3 regions of the Streptomyces sp. NPDC001544 genome follow, and region 1 is predicted to be linked to each of the others. Evidence: riboswitches for the same ligand, from Rfam matches in the RefSeq annotation. Region 1 holds a riboswitch; each other region holds the start of a gene.

Evidence for each region. A riboswitch is a leader RNA that binds a small molecule or an ion and turns the genes downstream of it on or off. The one in region 1 is predicted to bind S-adenosylmethionine.
Region 2: linked by a shared signal. The riboswitch ahead of ACFY0F_RS06520 (amino acid ABC transporter permease) and the one ahead of ACFY0F_RS03970 (aminotransferase class V-fold PLP-dependent enzyme) in region 1 are both predicted to bind S-adenosylmethionine.
Region 3: linked by a shared signal. The riboswitch ahead of thrC (threonine synthase) and the one ahead of ACFY0F_RS03970 (aminotransferase class V-fold PLP-dependent enzyme) in region 1 are both predicted to bind S-adenosylmethionine.

What each region holds. Positions count from the first base shown of each region.
Region 1 is NZ_JBIAVN010000001.1:867,492-873,319, forward strand. It holds gene ACFY0F_RS03950 (cytochrome bc complex cytochrome b subunit) at 1-645, shown strand, start outside; gene trpD (anthranilate phosphoribosyltransferase) at 777-1,841, shown strand; gene ACFY0F_RS03960 (PRC-barrel domain-containing protein) at 1,946-2,302, shown strand; gene ACFY0F_RS03965 (hypothetical protein) at 2,330-2,500, shown strand; SAM riboswitch class IV at 2,577-2,693, shown strand; gene ACFY0F_RS03970 (aminotransferase class V-fold PLP-dependent enzyme) at 2,856-4,217, shown strand; gene ACFY0F_RS03975 (Lrp/AsnC family transcriptional regulator) at 4,225-4,506, opposite strand; gene ACFY0F_RS03980 (rhomboid family intramembrane serine protease) at 4,503-5,213, opposite strand; gene ACFY0F_RS03985 (hypothetical protein) at 5,376-5,615, shown strand; gene ACFY0F_RS03990 (NYN domain-containing protein) at 5,649-5,828, shown strand, end outside.
Region 2 is NZ_JBIAVN010000002.1:266,359-272,186, forward strand. It holds gene ACFY0F_RS06505 (GNAT family N-acetyltransferase) at 1-233, opposite strand, end outside; gene ACFY0F_RS06510 (ABC transporter substrate-binding protein) at 291-1,310, opposite strand; gene ACFY0F_RS06515 (amino acid ABC transporter ATP-binding protein) at 1,351-2,139, opposite strand; gene ACFY0F_RS06520 (amino acid ABC transporter permease) at 2,136-3,116, opposite strand; SAM riboswitch class IV at 3,478-3,588, opposite strand; gene ACFY0F_RS06525 (glutathione S-transferase C-terminal domain-containing protein) at 3,666-4,553, opposite strand; gene ACFY0F_RS06530 (NAD(P)/FAD-dependent oxidoreductase) at 5,004-5,828, shown strand, end outside.
Region 3 is NZ_JBIAVN010000023.1:93,287-99,114, reverse strand. It holds gene ACFY0F_RS36040 (trehalose-6-phosphate synthase) at 519-1,949, opposite strand; gene ACFY0F_RS36035 (glucosyl-3-phosphoglycerate synthase) at 2,022-2,966, opposite strand; SAM riboswitch class I at 3,110-3,283, shown strand; gene thrC (threonine synthase) at 3,301-4,587, shown strand; gene ACFY0F_RS36025 (ubiquitin-like small modifier protein 1) at 4,584-4,859, shown strand; gene ACFY0F_RS36020 (cold-shock protein) at 5,302-5,508, shown strand; gene groL (chaperonin GroEL) at 5,828-5,828, shown strand, end outside.

The DNA of each region.
Region 1 (5,828 bases):
GGCCACACGCTCGTGCTGGGCGTGTTCATCCCGCTGATGATCTTCCCGCTGGTCCTGGTCGCGATCGCGATCTACCCGTTCATCGAGTCCTGGGTCACCGGCGACAAGAGCGAGCACCACATCCTGGACCGCCCGCGCAACGTCCCGACCCGTACGGGCGTCGGCGTCGCCTGGATGACGATGTACCTGACCCTGCTGATCGGCGGCGGCAACGACCTGTGGGCCACGCACTTCCACCTGTCGATCAACGCGGTCACCTGGTTCGTCCGGATCTTCTTCTTCGTCGGACCGGTCCTCGCGTTCCTCATCACCAAGCGGATCTGCCTCGGTCTGCAGCGCCGCGACCGCGACAAGGTGCTGCACGGTCGTGAGACCGGCATCATCAAGCGCCTGCCGCACGGTGAGTTCATCGAGGTGCACGAGCCGCTCAGCCAGGAGCAGCTGCACACCCTCACGGCCCACAGCCAGTACGAGCCGGCCCAGGTCGGCCCGGCGGTCGACGACAACGGCGTCGAGCGCAAGGTGACGGGTTCGGAGAAGCTGCGCGCCAAGCTCAGCAACGCCTACTACGGCGAGGACAACCAGATCCCGAAGCCGACCGTCGAGGAGTACAAGGAGATCACGAGCGGCCACGGCCACCACTGATCGCTGCGCACGCCACGCCACGCGCGAAGGGCCTCGTCCGGTGTCCGGACGGGGCCCTTCGCCGTGCCCGCGCCTGGATAGGGTGGCACCACACCGGGACGACACCCTTCTACGACCATCAGGAGCGGCTCATGAGCGCTGTGACCCCCGCTGGAGGCGACACCACGGCGGGCCGTTCCTGGCCCGAGGTGCTGAACGCCCTGCTGTACGGCCGTGACCAGAGTGCCGACGCGACGGCCTGGGCGATGGACCAGATCATGCGCGGCGAGGCGACCGACGCGCAGATCGCCGGCTTCGTGGTGGCGCTGCGCGCCAAGGGCGAGACCGTCGAGGAGATCACCGGTGTGGTCCGGGCGATGTACGAGCACGCCAACGTGATCGAGGTGTCGGGCCGCACGGTCGACATCGTCGGCACCGGTGGCGACGGCGCGAAGACGGTGAACATCTCCACGATGTCGGCGCTCGTGGTGGCCGGCACCGGCGCGAAGGTCGTCAAGCACGGCAACCGGGCCGCCTCGTCGGCGTCGGGCTCCTCGGACGTACTGGAGAAGCTGGGCGTCAATCTCGACCTGACGCCACAGCGGGTGGCCGAGGTCGCGGAGGAGGCGGGCATCACCTTCTGCTTCGCGGTGAAGTTCCACCCGGCACTGCGCCATGTCGCCGCCGCGCGCGGCCAGTTGGGTATCCGGACGGTCTTCAACGCTCTCGGGCCGCTGACCAACCCGGCGAAGGTGAAGGCGCAGGCGGTCGGGGTCGCCGACCCCCGCCTGGCGCCGATGATCGCGGGCGTGCTGGCCGGCCGCGGCAACTCCTCCCTCGTCTTCCGCGGTGACGACGGCCTCGACGAGCTGACCACGACGTCCACCTCCCACGTCTGGGTGGTCAGGGACGGCAAGGTCACCGAGGAGACCTTCGACCCGCGGGACGTCGGCATCGAGCTGGTGCCGGTGGAGGCGCTGCGCGGCGGCGACCCGTCGTACAACGCCGATGTGGCGCTGCGCCTGCTCGACGGCGAGACGGGCCCCGTCCGCGACGCCGTCCTGCTGAACTCGGCGGCGGCACTGGTGGCCCTGGACCCGACGGAGGAGCCGCTGGCCGAACAGTTGCGTGCCGGGATGCGCAAGGCGGCCCAGTCGATCGACTCGGGATCGGCCAGGCGGACCCTGGAGCGCTGGGTGGCGGCGAGCAACGAGTAACGCCGGGCGGCCGCGGGAGTACAGTGAAAACGTGACAACGCGGCCCCGCGGCCGCTCCGTCTCGGCGTGGGGTGCCCGGGGACACGGTCCGCAAGGAGCGAGGCATGATCCACTCAGCCGACATCCGCGAGTGGCGCAACCGCGACGTGATCGATCCCAGGGGCCGCAAGATCGGCGCCCTGGAAGCGGTCTACGTGGACACCACCACCGACACGCCTGCCATGGTCACCGTCCGCACCGGACTGCCGACCCGGCACCGGCTCGTCTTCGTCCCCCTCGACGAGGCGACCCTCGGACCCGGGTACGTGAAGGTGGCCCACCCCAGGGGGCAGGTGAAGAAGGCACCGTCCATCGGCATGGACGACGTCCTGCCGGTCGAGCGGGAGCACGAGATCTACGAACACTACGACAGGCCCTACGAGGCCGCCGCCGAACGCGGGCGCCGTCTCGCGCGCGGCTGACCGGCCCGTCGGAGGATGTGGTCAACCATGGCGCTCTTCCTGTTCCTGATCCTCGTGGCGATCATCCTGGGACTGATCGGCGTGGCGGCGAAGGGGCTGTTCTGGCTCCTGGTCATCGGTGCCGTGGTCCTGGTGGCCGACCTGGTGCTGTTCGGCGTGCGCTGGTCCCGGCACCACGGACACCACGTCGTGCGCTGACCCCGGCCCAAGGGCCCGTCCCGCCATCCGGACACGAGTTGCGGGCGGTGATCGGCCCACGTAACTTTTCCGACCAGGTCATGAGTGACAGTCATTCGGCCCCGGCCGACTGTCCGGCAACCCTCCGTCCGTGGCGGGGTGCCCCGGGTGAAGACCAGGCCGTAGGCAGCGAGGTCTACGGCAAGCGCGGACCCCTCGCACACCAGGGGTCCTGGTCGACGAGGGAGCCTTCCGTGAGCAAGCGAATGCGCTAGGGCGTCGAGCCCCGCCTCCGCATCCCCCTTTTCACCTCATCCGTACTCGAGCGCCGTCCGCTCGTGCGGTGAGTTCCGCCTGCCTTCACGGGAGTACACCCATGTCCGTCTCCACCGTTGCCGCCGCTCCGTCCGTCTGTGCCCCGCTGCCCGTGCTGGGCCGGGACGTCACCGTTCCGCTCGTCACCGGTGGCGAGGTCACCTACGCCGCGCTCGACTACGCGGCCAGCGCCCCCGCGCTCCAGCGGGTCTGGGACGACGTCGCCGCGTACGCCCCGTACTACGGCAGCGTGCACCGGGGCGCCGGATACCTCTCGCAGCTCTCCACCGACCTCTTCGAGAACGCCCGGAAGACCGTCGCCGGCTTCCTCGGCTGCCGGGCGGACGACCAGGTCGTCTTCACCCGGTCGACCACGGACTCCCTGAACCTGCTCGCCCGCGCGCTCCCCGCCGACTGCCAGGTCTTCGTCTTCGAGACCGAGCACCACGCCTCCCTGCTGCCCTGGCAGGACGCACGGGTCACCTGCCTCGACGCCCCCCGCACCCCGCGGCAGGCCGTCGACACGCTGGAGCGGGCCCTCGCCGAGCGGGACCCCTACGGCCCGGCCCTGGTCTGCGTCACCGGCGCCTCCAACGTCACCGGCGAACTGTGGCCGGTCCGCGAGCTGGCCGCCGCCGCCCACGCGCACGGCGCCCGGATCGTCCTGGACGCCGCCCAGCTCGCCCCCCACCACCCGGTGAGCCTCAGGGAGCTGGACGTCGACTGGGTCGCCTTCTCCGGGCACAAGCTGTACGCCCCGTTCGGCTCGGGTGTGCTGGCCGGCCGCGCCGACTGGCTGCGCGCGGCCGAGCCGTACCTCGCGGGCGGCGGCGCCAGCCGCAAGGTCACCCGGCGTGCCGACGGGGGAGTGGACGTGGAGTGGCACGACAGCGCCGCCCGCCACGAGGCAGGCTCCCCGAACGTCATCGGCGCCTACTCCATCGCCTCGGCCTGCAAGGCGCTCACCGAGGCCGGCTTCGACACCCTGGTCGCCCGCGAGCAGCACCTGATCGCGAAGGTCCGCGCGGGCCTCGCCGGACTCCCCGAGGTGCGGATCCTGTCCCTCTTCGGTGACGACGCCCCGCGCGTCGGCGTCATCTCCTTCGTCGTCGAGGGCTGGAACAGCTCCCACTTCGCCGCCGCGCTCTCCGCCGAGTACGGCATCGGCGTCCGCGACGGCCTGTTCTGCGCCCACCCCCTCGTCCGCACCCTGCTGGGCAGCGACCCGCAGACACAGGGCGAGTGCGGCGCCCCCGAGGCCGCGCCCGGCGAGAAGTCCCTCAACGCCATCCGGGTCAGCTTCGGCGCGGGAACGCCGGACGAGCACGTGGAGCGGTTCGTGAACGCGGTGCGGGAACTGGTCCGGGACGGCGCCAAGTGGCGCTACCGCACCGAGGACGGCCGCTGCGTTCCGGCCGTCTGAAACCGGTCTAGCTGTCCAGCCCGATCGCGAAGGCCGCCTCCAGGTCGTGCTGGGAGTAGGTGCGGAAGGCCACGTGCGTGTCGGTGGCCTCCACGCCGGGGATCTTGCTGATCCGGCCGGGGATGACGTCCGCCAGGTCCTCGTGCTGCCGCACTCGGACCATGGCGATCAGGTCGTAGGTGCCGGTGACCGAGAAGACCTCGCTGACGCTGTCGAGCGCGGCGATCCGCTCCGCGATCTCGGGGATCCGGTCCACGCTGGTCTTGATGAGCACGATCGCGGTGATCACGGCAGGTTCTCTCCCTCGGGGGCCGGGGCTGGGGCGGCCTCAACTCTAGGGCAGCCCCTGTTCACCCGCCCGAACAGCATCCACGCGACGACGAAGCCCAGGCCGAAGCCCACCAGGTGGGCCAGGTACGCCACCCCCGGGCCCTGGGGGGCGCGGCCCGCCGCCAGCCACTGCAGGGCCGCCCAGAAGGGCAGGACGACCCAGGCGGGGAAGCGCAGCGGAAGGAAGAACAGGAAGGGGAGGAGACTGGTGACGCGGGCGCCGGGGAACAGGTAGAGGAACGCGCCGAGGACCGCCGAGATCGCCCCGGAGGCTCCCACCAGGGACTGTTCGGAGGCGGCGTTGGCGGCGGCGTAGCCGAGCAGCGCCAGGTAGCCGCAGCCCACGTAGAACAGGGTGAACTGCACGCGGCCCATCCGTTCCTCGGTCATCGCCCCGAAGACGTAGAGGAAGAGCATGTTGCCCAGCAGATGCACCCAGCTGCCGTGCACGAACAGCGCCGTGGCCGGGGTGAGGGCCGCCCGGGCCGGGCCGTCGAACAGCTCGGCCGGGATCACGCCCCAGCGCCGGAAGTAGGCCCGCTGGGCGGCGAGCAGGGCGTCGCCGGAGCCGTAGGCCGGATTCAGCCCGCCCGCCGGACCCAGCAGGAACAGCAGACAGCACAGGACGATCAGGGCGTACGTCATCGGCGTCGACTTGCTGATCATGGCTACAGAGCATGACGTAACGGGACGCAAGTGCAGGAACCGCCTCGCCGCCGTGGACGGACGGGCGGCGAGTCCCCGCCAGGCCGTAGGGTTACGAGCCACACGCGTCGTGGAGACGATGTGTCACGGACCACGGACACTAGAAGGAAGCGAACAGTCACGATGCCGGTTCCCCTGCCGACCGCCGAGACCCGGTGGCGCTGCACCCTCTGCGGCAACCTCACCCGTTTCGACGTGACCCGCTCGTCGAAGGTCGTCGAGTACGTCCACCTCGACCTCGCCGGTGAGCCGAAGGTCGAGGAGCGGGAGGTGGTCAGTGAGACCATCGAGTCGGTGCGCTGCCGCTGGTGCAACGCGGTGGACCAGGTGGAACTCGTGGACAGGCCGGGCACCGACTCCTAATCGGAGCGATGCACACGGGATGGGGTGTGACGGATGGTGGAGACCACGGGCGGGGGGCCGGGCGACGGCACCGCCGAGGTGCTTGACCGTCCGCTGCCCGACGGCGTGCGGCGGCGGGTCGTGCAGATCGTCTCGGACGGCTTCGGCGGGCTGACGGTCGCCGAACTGCCCGCACAGCTCAGGCAGTACGCCCGTTTCACCCCCACTCGCCGT
Region 2 (5,828 bases), on a different contig from region 1:
GCCGTCGACGGCCCGACGAGCGTGTGCAGGTCGGCCCAGGCGTCCGGGTCCGCCGGATCGGCGAGCGCGGCGAACGCGTAGATGCCGGCCTGGTAACGGGCGGCCCGCCCGAACCGTTCGGCGAGGTGCGCGTGGGGGCCGGCGAGGGCGGCCCAGACGGCGTTGTCGAGAACGGGAGCATCGGGCGGGGACGACGGGGCACCGCCTCCGCGGACGTCGGTCAGGTGGGCCACGGAGGCGGAGTCCTTTCTAACTGAACCTGCATGACGGCGCTGCCGATTGACGGTCGGTCAGGAGTTGTCCAGCGGCAGCCCGGGCGGGTTGACCTCGGCCTTGGCGACGGCCTCGTCGGAGAGGTTGTAGGCGGCCAGCCACTTGGCGTACTGACCGTTCTCGATCAGGTGGTTGATGGCGTCCGCGAACGGCTTGGCGAGTCCGCTGTCCTTCTTCGTGGTCGCCGCGATCAGGCCCTGCAGGCGGGCGCCGGCGCCGGAGAAGGTACCGGCGCTGCGGGTGGGGTTCGGCGACTTGGCGGTCTGCCTGATGTGGTAGGCGACACCGGGGTTGGCGGCGAAGTAGGCGTCGATCCTGCCACCGCTCAGCGCCAGATAGGTGGCGTTCTTGCTCTGGAAGCGCTTGACGGTGAGGGTCTTGCCCTCCTTCTTCAGCTTCGTCTGCCACTCCAGGAGGATCTTCTCCTGGTTGGTGCCGTTGTCGACGGCGACCGTCTTCCCGGCGAGGTTCTGGTAGTTCCCGTCGAAGTTCCAGGTGCTCTTCTTCAGCACCTCGAAGCCGACGTTGTCCTTGCGGTAGGACGCGAAGTCGTACTTCTTCTTTCGTTCCTCGGTGTCGGTGATGTTGGCGAAGGCGGCGTCGTACTTGCCGCTGTCGACTCCGACGAACATGTTCTCCCAAGTGGCGTTGGAGAACTGCGGCTTGAGTCCGAGAACCGCGGCGACCAGGCGCCCGAGGTCCGGTTCGGCTCCGGTGAGGGTCTTCTGGTCGCCGCCGATGTAGGCCAGCGGCGGGAAACCGTCGGGCAGGGCGCCGACGCCGATCCTCAGGGTGCCGCTCTTGCGGATCGCGGCGGGCAACTCGGCGTTGAGGGCCTTCACCTCGGAGACCTTCAGCTCGGTCTGCTTGGCCGCGCCGTTGGACACCCGACCCACGGTCACGGTGCCGGCGGCGTCGGTCGTGGTGGCGGCTTCGCTGTCACCACCGCAGGCGGCGAGCCCGGTGGCCAGGGTGGCGACCGTGGTCGCCGCGGTGATGCCGCGTATCAGGCTGCGTCGGGAGAAGTGGCTGGGCATGGCTGTCCTTGTCGTTCGGGACGGGTGAGGGTGAGGGGGTTCAGAGGACCCTGCTGAGGAAGTCCCGGGTCCGTTCGTGCTGGGGCTTGTCCAACACCTGGGAGGGCGGGCCCTGTTCGACGATCCTTCCGCCGTCGATGAAGACGACCCGGTCGGCGACCTCGCGGGCGAAGCCGATCTCGTGGGTGACGATGACGAGCGTGGTGCCGCTGGTCGCCAGGTCCTTGATGACGGAGAGGACCTCGCCGACGAGTTCGGGGTCGAGCGCCGAGGTCGGCTCGTCGAAGAGGATGATCCCGGGGCGCAGCGCGAGGGCGCGGGCGATGGCGACGCGCTGCTGCTGGCCGCCGGACAGCTGCCGCGGGTAGGCGCCGGTACGGTCGCCGAGCCCGACCCGGGTGAGCAGTTCGCGTGCCAGCTCCTGTGCCTGGGGCCTGGTCAGCTTGCCGGTGGCGACGGGGGCGGCGGCGACGTTGTCGAGGACGGTGAGGTGCGGGAAGAGGTTGAAGTTCTGGAAGACGAAACCGATCCTGCTGCGCTGGGCCAGGATGGCGCGCTCGCTGAGTTCCTTCAGCCGCGCCCCGTTCCGCTTCACACCGATCAGCTCGCCGCCGACGCTGACGTGGCCCACCTCGGGCTTCTCCAGGTGGTTGATGACCCGCAGCAGGGTCGACTTGCCGGAGCCCGAGGGCCCGAGGATGGCGGTGACCTCGCCGGGGCGCACGGTCAGGTCGATGCCGTCCAGGACGCGGTGGGTGCCGTACCACTTGTGGACGTCGTGGACCTCCAGGGCGGCCGGGGTCGTCTCCAGGGTGTCGGTGGCGGTCATACGGCGGCCTCCCTGCGCAGCCGGGCCCGCAGGTCGGCGAGGCCCGCCCGCGCCTTCTGCAGCGGGGTCGGCGGCAGGCTGCGGGTGGCACCGCGGGCGAAGTACCGCTCGACGTAGAACTGGACGACGGACACGACGCTGGTCAGGATCAGGTACCAGACGGTGGCGACGAGCAGCAGCGGCACGATGTCGCCGGGGTAGGTGCTGCCCATGGTCTGCACCGAGCCGAACAGGTCGAGCAGGGAGACGTAGAAGACGAGGGACGTGCTCTTGATCAGGCCGATGAGCTGGTTGACGTAGTTCGGGGTGATGGACCTCAGGGCCTGCGGGAAGACGATCCGGGTGAACTGGTAGCCCTTGGGCAGACCGAGTGCGGCCGCCGCCTCGTGCTGGCCCTGGTCGACGGAGAGGATGCCGCCGCGCACGACCTCGGCCGCGTACGCCGCCTCGTTGAGGCTGAGGCCGATGACGGCGACCGTCATGTCGGTGGCGAGCTTCGACTCGTCGAAGGTGACGAAGGCCGGCCCGAAGGGGATCCCGAGGCTCAACGTCTTGTACAGGGCTGAGAAGTTGTAGAGGAAGATCAGGACGACGATCAGCGGTACCGAGCGGAACAGCCAGGTGTAGGTCCAGCTCACCGCCCGCAGCACCGGGCTGCCGGACAGCCGGCCGAGCGCCAGCACGATGCCGCCGAGCAGGCCCAGCACGGCGCTGAGCGCGGCCGCTTCGAGGGTGACGACGAGCCCGTCGAGGATCGTGGGGCGCAGGAACCAGTAGCGGAAGCGGTCCCACTGGTAGAAGGGGTTCGTGGCCAGTCCGTGCAGGATCTGTGCGACGAGCACGAGGACGACGGCGGTGACGATCCACCGTCCGGGCCGCCGCAGCGGCTGTACGCGCTGGGCTCTGACGGTCTGTGGCGGTGTTTCGGCGGGTGGTGCCTCGGCGAGGGACACGGCGGCGCCTGGGGGTTCACTCATGGCGGGCTCCGGCGGATTCGGACACCCCGGGAACGCGGCGGGCCGGACGCGGGCCGCTACGGCGCTACGGCACGGGGCGGCACACGGGATCGCACGGGAACCGGGGGCTGGTCGGACAACGGCACACCGTACGGACGGTGTGCGTCAGGGCGCGGGGGGGGGCGGCTGGGAAGTGGGGTCAGCCCCGACAGCGGGCACGGCCCGGTGCGGTACACAGTGCGCTGTTGACCCGGAGCAGGTCGACGGCACGATCGGCGACGAGCAGTCCGGCGTACGGCGGTACGCAGCTCTGGGTACGGCCCGTGGCCGTCCTGGGAGCTGCGTACATGGCGTCACCTGTCACTGTTCCGGCCCCGCGGGGCTCTCGCGCTTACCGAAGACTTCGTCCGGTCCGGTCGTCACCTGGGGCACCCCACCGCGATGCGAGGGTTGCCGGTCAGCGAGCCAGGGCTTGTCGCTGACGCTCATGACCGTTCTGATCAGCAAGTAAGGCAGTTGACCGTTCGGATGTCAACGGCTGTCCATGCAATGGACCTGCCTGACCGGACCTCACCTGCTGGAAGAGCCGCCGGTGTCCATCGTGTGCCCCGTCCAGTCCAGGATCTGGACGGCCGCTCCGGCGGCCTCCAGGCCCTGGCAGCGGCCGTGGTGGCGGCGTGCGATGCCGTCCAGGTCCAGGTGGGTCCCGAAGGCGCGGTGGGCGGCCAGGCGCCGGGCGTAGGCCCACAGCACCGGGTGCCCGGCGATGCGGTGCACGGCACGGGCGTCGAGGTGGCAGCGGTGCACGGTGTCCAACTGCACCAGGGCCACCCACAGTTCGACGTCGGCCGCGGTGAGCCGGCCGGCGACGAGGTACTCCTCGCCGTCCAGGTACCGCTCCAGCCTGCCCAGGGTGTCCAGCAGCAGTTCCAGCGCGGTGGCACGCTCCGCGGGATCGGCGTCGGCCCGTCCGGCGCGCTGTGCGGCCTCCTGGATGCCTTCGGCGCAGAGCCGTTCGACGGCTTCGATCTGACTCTCGGTGCCGCACGGATACAGCGAGGTGGGGCCGTCCGGACAGAAGCGGTCGAGGTCGCGCAGGATGTCCGGGGTGTGGGTGCTGACGATCCGCCCCGACCAGTCGTCGCTGAGCACCGGGGCGAGGGCCGGCCCGGTGTAGTGGTGTGCGCTCGCCTCGTACAGCGGACGCAGGGCCGAGTGGCCGCCGCCGGGACGGTCCGGTACGGCCGGCAGGAACGTGACCGGGCACTCGTGGTCGAGTCCGAGCAGGCTGTGCCCTATGGCCAGGCGCAGCCCGTCGGGACAGGCGGTGGAGAGATGGAGCCGGTAGCGGTGCGGCACGGCGTGGTGGCCGCTGCGCGCGTCCCGGCCGAGACGGCCCCGGAAGACGGGGACGGAGCGGTGGGCGGACGGGACGGCGGCGAGCGGTGCGATGGACATGCGTCTCCCCGGGGGCGGGCGCGCGGACGTGGGCGCGGCGGAAGCGTCGTCGGACAGTGGGCGCCAGGATGTGCCGGAGGGGTCCGGGGCGCCCGGACGGGCGGGCGAGGTCAGCGGGTCGCCCGGGACCGGCTCAGGAGGCTGATCGGGCGCTGCAGACCCGCAGCAGGTCGATGTGCCGGCGGGAGGTGAGCAGGGGCGAGGTCGGCGTACGGCTCACGCGGCTGGTGACCGTCTCCGAGCGCCTCATGTTTCCCTACCTGTTCACTAGGATTCCCATCTGGAGTGTCGATCCGGCTCGGGGCGACGTCAAGGGGGCGTCCACCCCTGGGACACCGGACGGGTGAACGGGGGGATCCGCGCCCCGCCTTCGGCGGGCTCACAGGTGGGCGCGGACCGGGCCACCGCAGGACCCTGTCCGCGGTCAGCGGTATGTGACATAGTACTGCTGTGGCGAAGCGACTGACCTGCGATGTCGTGGTGGTCGGCGCCGGGATGACGGGCGCTGCCTGTGCGTGGTACGCGGCGCGGGCGGGCCTGGACGTCGTCCTCGTCGACCGGGGTCCGGTGGCCGGCGGCACGACCGGCGCGGGCGAGGGCAATCTGCTCGTCTCCGACAAGGAACCGGGACCGGAGCTGGAACTCGCCCTGCTGTCCGCCCGGTTGTGGACGGAGCTGGCCCGTGAGGACGGACCGGGCTTCGAGTACGAAGCGAAGGGCGGCGTCGTCGTGGCCACGACCCCCGCCGATCTCGCCGCGCTTGCCGGCTTCGCCGCCGCCCAGCGGGCCGCCGGTGTCACCGCGGTGCCCGTCGACGCGGACGGGCTCCCCGACCTCGAACCCGAGCTGGCGCCCGGACTCGCCGGCGCCGTGCACTACCCCCAGGACGCCCAGGTCATGCCGGCCCTCGCCGCCGCCCGTCTGGTCCGCGCCTCGGGTGCCCGGCTGTACACCGGATGGACGGTGACCGGCGTGCTGCGCACGGCCCGGGGCGCGATGCTCGGGGTGCGCACCGACCGGGGGGACGTCCACGCGCCGGCCGTGGTGAACGCCGCCGGGACCTGGGGCGGCGACCTGGCCCGCCTCGCCGGCGTCCACCTTCCCGTCCTGCCGAGGCGCGGCTTCGTGCTGGTCACCGAGCCGCTGCCCCGGCTGGTGCGGCACAAGGTGTACGCCGCGGACTACGTGGCCGACGTGGCCGGCGACTCGGCCGCGCTGCAGACCTCGCCGGTCGTCGAGGGCACGGCCGCCGGACCCGTCCTCATCGGCGCGAGC
Region 3 (5,828 bases), on a different contig from region 1:
CGGTCCACGGGCTTCTGCTGCCCGGTCCACGGGCTTCTGCCGCCCGGCCGCGGGCTTCAGCGGCTGGTTGACGGGCCTGAGCCGCCTGGCGACCGGGCTTCATCTGCTGGTGACGGCTCATCCGCGGCTTGATGGGCCTCAGCCGCCTGGCGGCGGGCTTCAGCCGCCGGTTGACGGGTCTCTGCCGCCCGGCCGCGGGCTTCAGCGGCTGGATGACGATCCTGAAGCCGCCCGGCGACTGGGCTTCAGCCGCTGGTGATGGGTCATCCGCCGGTTCACGGGTCTCTGCCGCCTGGCGACGGGTACCTGCCGCCCGGCCAGGGGCTTCTGCCGCCCCGCGGGCCTCAGCGCCTGACTGACGGGTCTCCGCCGTCCGGCGACGGGCTTCAGCCGCCGGTTCATGGGTCTGAGCCGCCTGGCGACGGGCTTCAGCCGCTGGTGCACGGGTCTCAGCCGCCCGGCGACGGGCGTCCGCGGGGTCCTGGCGCCGACGGGTCGTCGCCGGTGGTGGGGTGGGGTCAGTCCTCCAGGGCGTGCAGCTGGTCCAGGAACCACTGGGCCGGAGGCAAGGCCGTGGCCGCCGCCGTGAGGCGCTTGGTGCGCTCGGCGCGTTCGCCGGCGGGCAGGGTGAGTGCCTGGTGGAGGGCGTGCGCCGTGCCGGTGATGTCGTACGGGTTCACCGTCACCGCGTCCTCGCCCAGCTCCTCGTACGCGCCGGCCTCCCGGGACAGCACCAGGGCGCAGCCCTCGTCGGAGACGACGGGGACCTCCTTGGCGACCAGGTTCATGCCGTCCCGGATGGGGTTGACCAGGGCGACGTCGGCCAGCCGGTACGCGGCCAGGGAGCGGGCGAAGTCGTCCTTGACGTGGAGGACGACCGGGGTCCAGCCCGGGGTGCCGTACGCGGAGTTGATCTCCTGCGCGACCCGTTGCACCTCGGCGGTGTAGTCGCGGTACACCGCGAGGTCCTGCCGGGAGGGGTAGGCGAACGCCACGTGCACCACCCGCTCGCGCCACTCCGGGTGGTCGTCGAGGAGCTGACGGTAGGCCAGCAGCCCGCGCACGATGTTCTTCGACAGCTCCGTGCGGTCGACCCGGACGATCGTCCTGCGGGCCTTGCCGTCCGGCGCCGTACCGATCTCCGTCCGCAGCGCCGTCATCCGCTCGTCCACGTCCGGCCGGTGCGCCCGCTGCCGCAGGAAGTCCGCGTCCGCGCCCAGACCGTGCACCCCGATCCGGGTGCCGGACACGGCGTCGGCCCCGAGGACGGCTTCGCAGCAGGCGGTGAACGCGTCCGCCCAGCGCTGGGTGAGGAAGCCCGCCCGGTCGGCGCCCAGGATCCCGCCGAGGAGCTCGGCCGCGATGTCGTCGGGGAGCAGCCGGAAGTAGTCCGGCGGCGCCCACGGGGTGTGCGAGAAGTGGCCGATGCGCAGGTCGGGGCGGAGTTCCCGGAGCATCCGGGGAGCCAGCGCCAGGTGGTAGTCCTGGACGACCACCGCCGCGCCCTGCGCCGCCTCCTCGGCCAGGGCTTCGGCGAACGCCCGGTTGTAGGCCTCGTAGGACGCCCACTGGCGCCGGAACTCCGCGTCCAGGACGGGCTCCAGCGGGGTCTGGTACAGCATGTGGTGGACGAACCACAGCACCGAGTTGGCGATGCCGTTGTACGCGTCGGAGAACACCGTCGCGTCGATGTCGATCATCCGGACCTGCTGACCGCCGGTCGCGTCCTCGGACAGCCGCCGGCCGCCGCGGCGCACCGCCTCCCGGTCGGCGTCGCTCAGCGCGGCGCACACCCAGAGCGCGTTCGCGTCCGGCCCGATGGCCGACAGCCCGGACACCAGTCCGCCGCCACCCCGCTTGGCGTGCAGCGAACCGTCCTCGCGGAGTTCGTACGAAACCGGGCCGCGATTGGACGCGACCAGCACCTCAGCACCGTGCGTGGAAGCCATGAGTCTCAACCTAGCCCGGCCCGGAAACGCTCAAACGTACGTTCCCTCCCCGGTGGTGTGACACGGCCGGGCTCAGGCCACCCGGCGCGCGGCGTACTCCGCGATCTCCGCCATCGGCGGCCGTTCCTCCGTGTCCACGGAGTAGGTGCGCGGCTCGAAGCCCTCCTCGCCCCGCTCGAACTGGGTGAGCGAGGGCCGGACGAGGTGGCCGCGGGCCAGGCGGAGCTGGGCGGTGCGGTAGATGGCGGCGGCCATCCGGCCGAGCGCCTGCCCGTCCTGGTGGCGGTGCTTGCGCACCCCGACGTCCACCTGGGCCAGGGCGTCCAGGCCCACCAGGTGCAGGGCGTCGACCAGCATGCCCAGCTCCACCCCGTACCCGACGGGGAAGGGCAGCTGCTCCAGGAGCGAGCGGCGGGCCGCGTACTCACCGCCGAGCGGCTGCACGAACCCCGCGAGCTGCGGCCAGTGCATGTTGAGCAGCGGGCGGGCCATCAGCTCGGTGACCCGGCCGCCCTGGCCGGAGGCCCCGGCGAGCGGACGGTCGTACATGCCCTTGACCAGGTCCACGTCCGGGTCGGTCAGCAGCGGGCCGACGATCCCCGAGACGAAGTCGGAGGAGAATTCCTTCAGGTCGGCGTCGATGAAGCAGACGATGTCCCCCTCGGTGACGAGGAGGGAGCGCCACAGCACCTCGCCCTTGCCGGGCACGGCCGGTATCCGGGGCAGGACGTCGTCGCGGTGGACGACCCGGGCCCCCGCCGCGGCGGCCACCTCGGAGGTGCGGTCGGTGGACCCCGAGTCGACGACCACGATCTCGTCGACGAGCGGGACCTGCTGCATCAGGTCGTGGCGGATGATCGCGACGATGTCGCCGACCGTCTCCTCCTCGTTCAGCGCGGGCAGCACGACACTGACCGACTGGCCCGTGCGCTGCTTCGCGGCCAGGATCTGGTGGAGCGGGCGATCGGTCACGGACCAGGAGCGGGTGCTCAGCCAGCGCTCGACTTCTTCCAGCACGGTGGGCGGCTCCTCACTGTTTGTCTCGCGGTTCGGACGACTATCTCAACTGTCCCGGCCTTCGGTTACAGTCTTGAACAACGCGGATGACCATCGCATGTCCGAGGCCACCGCTGTTCACAACCGCACACACAACCGCATACCGCTCATCCAGAGGGGCAGAGGGACACGGCCCGATGAAGCCCCGGCAACCCTCCAGTCGGTTCTCGTAGATCAGTCGGATCAGTTGGATCAGTCCTGATCGCTCCGCGAGGCTCCCGGCTAGGGAAGGTGCCAAATCCGTCTCACGGCGAGATGCGTCGTGAGGAAGATGAGGAGAAAGGGCCTCGCCTCCATGGCTGTGCAGACTGCTGCAAGCACCACCGACTCCACCGTAGACCTCGGGCCCGCCGCCGCTCTGAGCTGCCGCGAGTGCGGCCACCGGGTGCCGCTCGGACCGGTCTTCGCCTGTGAGGAGTGTTTCGGCCCGCTGGAGATCGCCTACGACTTCTCGGCCTACGAAACCGAGGAGCTCAGGAAGCGGATCGAGGCGGGACCCGCGAACATCTGGCGCTACGCACCCCTGCTGCCCGTCCCGGCGGACGTGGCGACGAAGCCCAACATCAACCCCGGCTGGACCCAGCTCGTCCAGGCCGACAACCTCGCCCGTGAGCTCGGCATCGAGGCGTCGCGCCTGTATGTGAAGGACGACTCCGGCAACCCGACGCACTCCTTCAAGGACCGTGTGGTCGCGCAGGCACTGGAGGCGGCGCGCGCCTTCGGGTTCACCACCCTCTCCTGCTCCTCCACCGGCAACCTGGCCGGCGCGGTGGGCGCCGCGGCGGCCCGGGCCGGCTTCCGTTCCTGCGTGTTCATCCCGCACGACCTGGAGCAGGGCAAGGTCGTCATGGCCGCGGTCTACGGCGGCGAGCTCGTCGGCATCGAGGGCAACTACGACGACGTGAACCGCTTCTGCTCCGAGCTGATCGGCGACCCGGCCGGCGAGGGCTGGGGCTTCGTCAACGTCAACCTGCGGCCGTACTACGCGGAGGGGTCCAAGACGCTGGCGTACGAGATCTGCGAGCAGCTCGGCTGGCGGCTCCCGGACCAGATCGTCGTCCCGATCGCCTCCGGCTCCCAGCTCACCAAGATCGACAAGGGGCTGCAGGAGCTGATCAAGCTCGGTCTCGTCGAGGACCGGCCGTACAAGATCTTCGGCGCCCAGGCCAAGGGCTGCTCGCCGGTGTCGACCGCCTTCAAGGCGGGCCACGACGTGGTGCGCCCGCAGAAGCCCGACACCATCGCCAAGTCCCTCGCCATCGGCAACCCGGCGGACGGGCCGTACGTCCTCGACATCGCGCGCCGCACCGGCGGGGCGGTGGAGGACGTGACCGACGAGCAGGTGGTCGACGCGATCAAGCTGCTCGCCCGCACGGAGGGCATCTTCGCGGAGACGGCGGGCGGTGTGACGGTGGGCGTCACGCGCAAGCTGCTGGAGAACGGCGTCCTCGACCCGACCAAGACGACCGTCGTCCTCAACACGGGCGACGGCCTGAAGACCCTGGACGCGGTGGCGGGCACCGGCCTGACCGCCACGATCCGACCGAACCTCGACTCGTTCCGAGAGGCTGGCCTGGCATGAGCGTGACCGTCCGCATCCCCACCATCCTGCGCACCTACACGGGCGGCCAGGCAGAGGTCCAGGCCGAGGGCGCGACCCTCGGCGAGGTCATCGCCGACCTGGAGAAGAACCACACCGGGATCGCCGCCCGCGTCCTGGACGACCAGGGCAAGCTGCGCCGGTTCGTCAACGTGTACGTCAACGACGACGACGTGCGCTTCGAGCAGGGGCTGGAGACCACGACTCCGGACGGCGCGGGCGTCTCCATCATTCCGGCCGTCGCCGGCGGCTGACCGAATGACTGATCATTACCGTCGGTAACAGTGGTTACCGAGAGTTCATCGAATTGCCCCCGCCGTGAGAGAAACGGAGGGGGCAATTCTGTGTGGTTGAGCGCGGTAGAGTTGGGGAACGCGCTCCCGGAACGCGGGCCGGGGGCCCTGGAATCGTGCCGCACATCCGACAAGAAGTAGCCAAAGTGTGCGAACGTTTTGCGCCTTATGTGCCCTTTGTGGGGCCCGACTTGCCCCGGATTCAGCCGAATTTTTGGCAGATTCCCGACCGGCGTCGTCCAGATTTCTCGTCCGATTGACCTGTTGCAGACGGCAGTTGGACAGATACATTCAGCCGCGGTCGACGCGTTCCGGCGCACGCCCCCAATCCATGGGGGGTGAGGTCTGACCCGGATCCGCGAAGTGTGGATCTGTGCAAGGGCCAGTAATAGGGGAGTTAGGCATGGCTCAGGGCACCGTCAAGTGGTTCAACGCGGAGAAGGGGTACGGCTTCATCGCGGTCGACGGTGGTGCGGATGTTTTCGTCCACTACAGCGCGATCCAGATGGACGGTTACCGCACCCTGGAAGAGGGTCAGCGGGTCGATTTCGAGATCTCGCAGGGCCAGAAGGGGCCGCAGGCGGACATGGTTCGGCTCGCGACCAGCTGAAGCACGCGCCGACCCGCACGACGTTCTTCTGTACATCTTCGAAGGGCCCGCACCCCCCGGGGTGCGGGCCCTTCGGCCTGCCCGGACACCCGCGGAGCCCGCTGTTCACCTGCCTATCCGCTCGAGCCGCTTGCACTCGGCATGGGCGAGTGCTAATCATTGGCGTTAGCACTCTGAAGGTGAGAGTGACAACGAAGGACCGGGTCGGTGAGGCCCGCAGGCCAAGTGGGGCAAGGAACCACGCGGCCCGCGAGCCGTCCGTCGCGGGCGCGGGCGCGGTCCGAAGGAATCACCCCCAGTCCTGGAGGGACCACTTCACA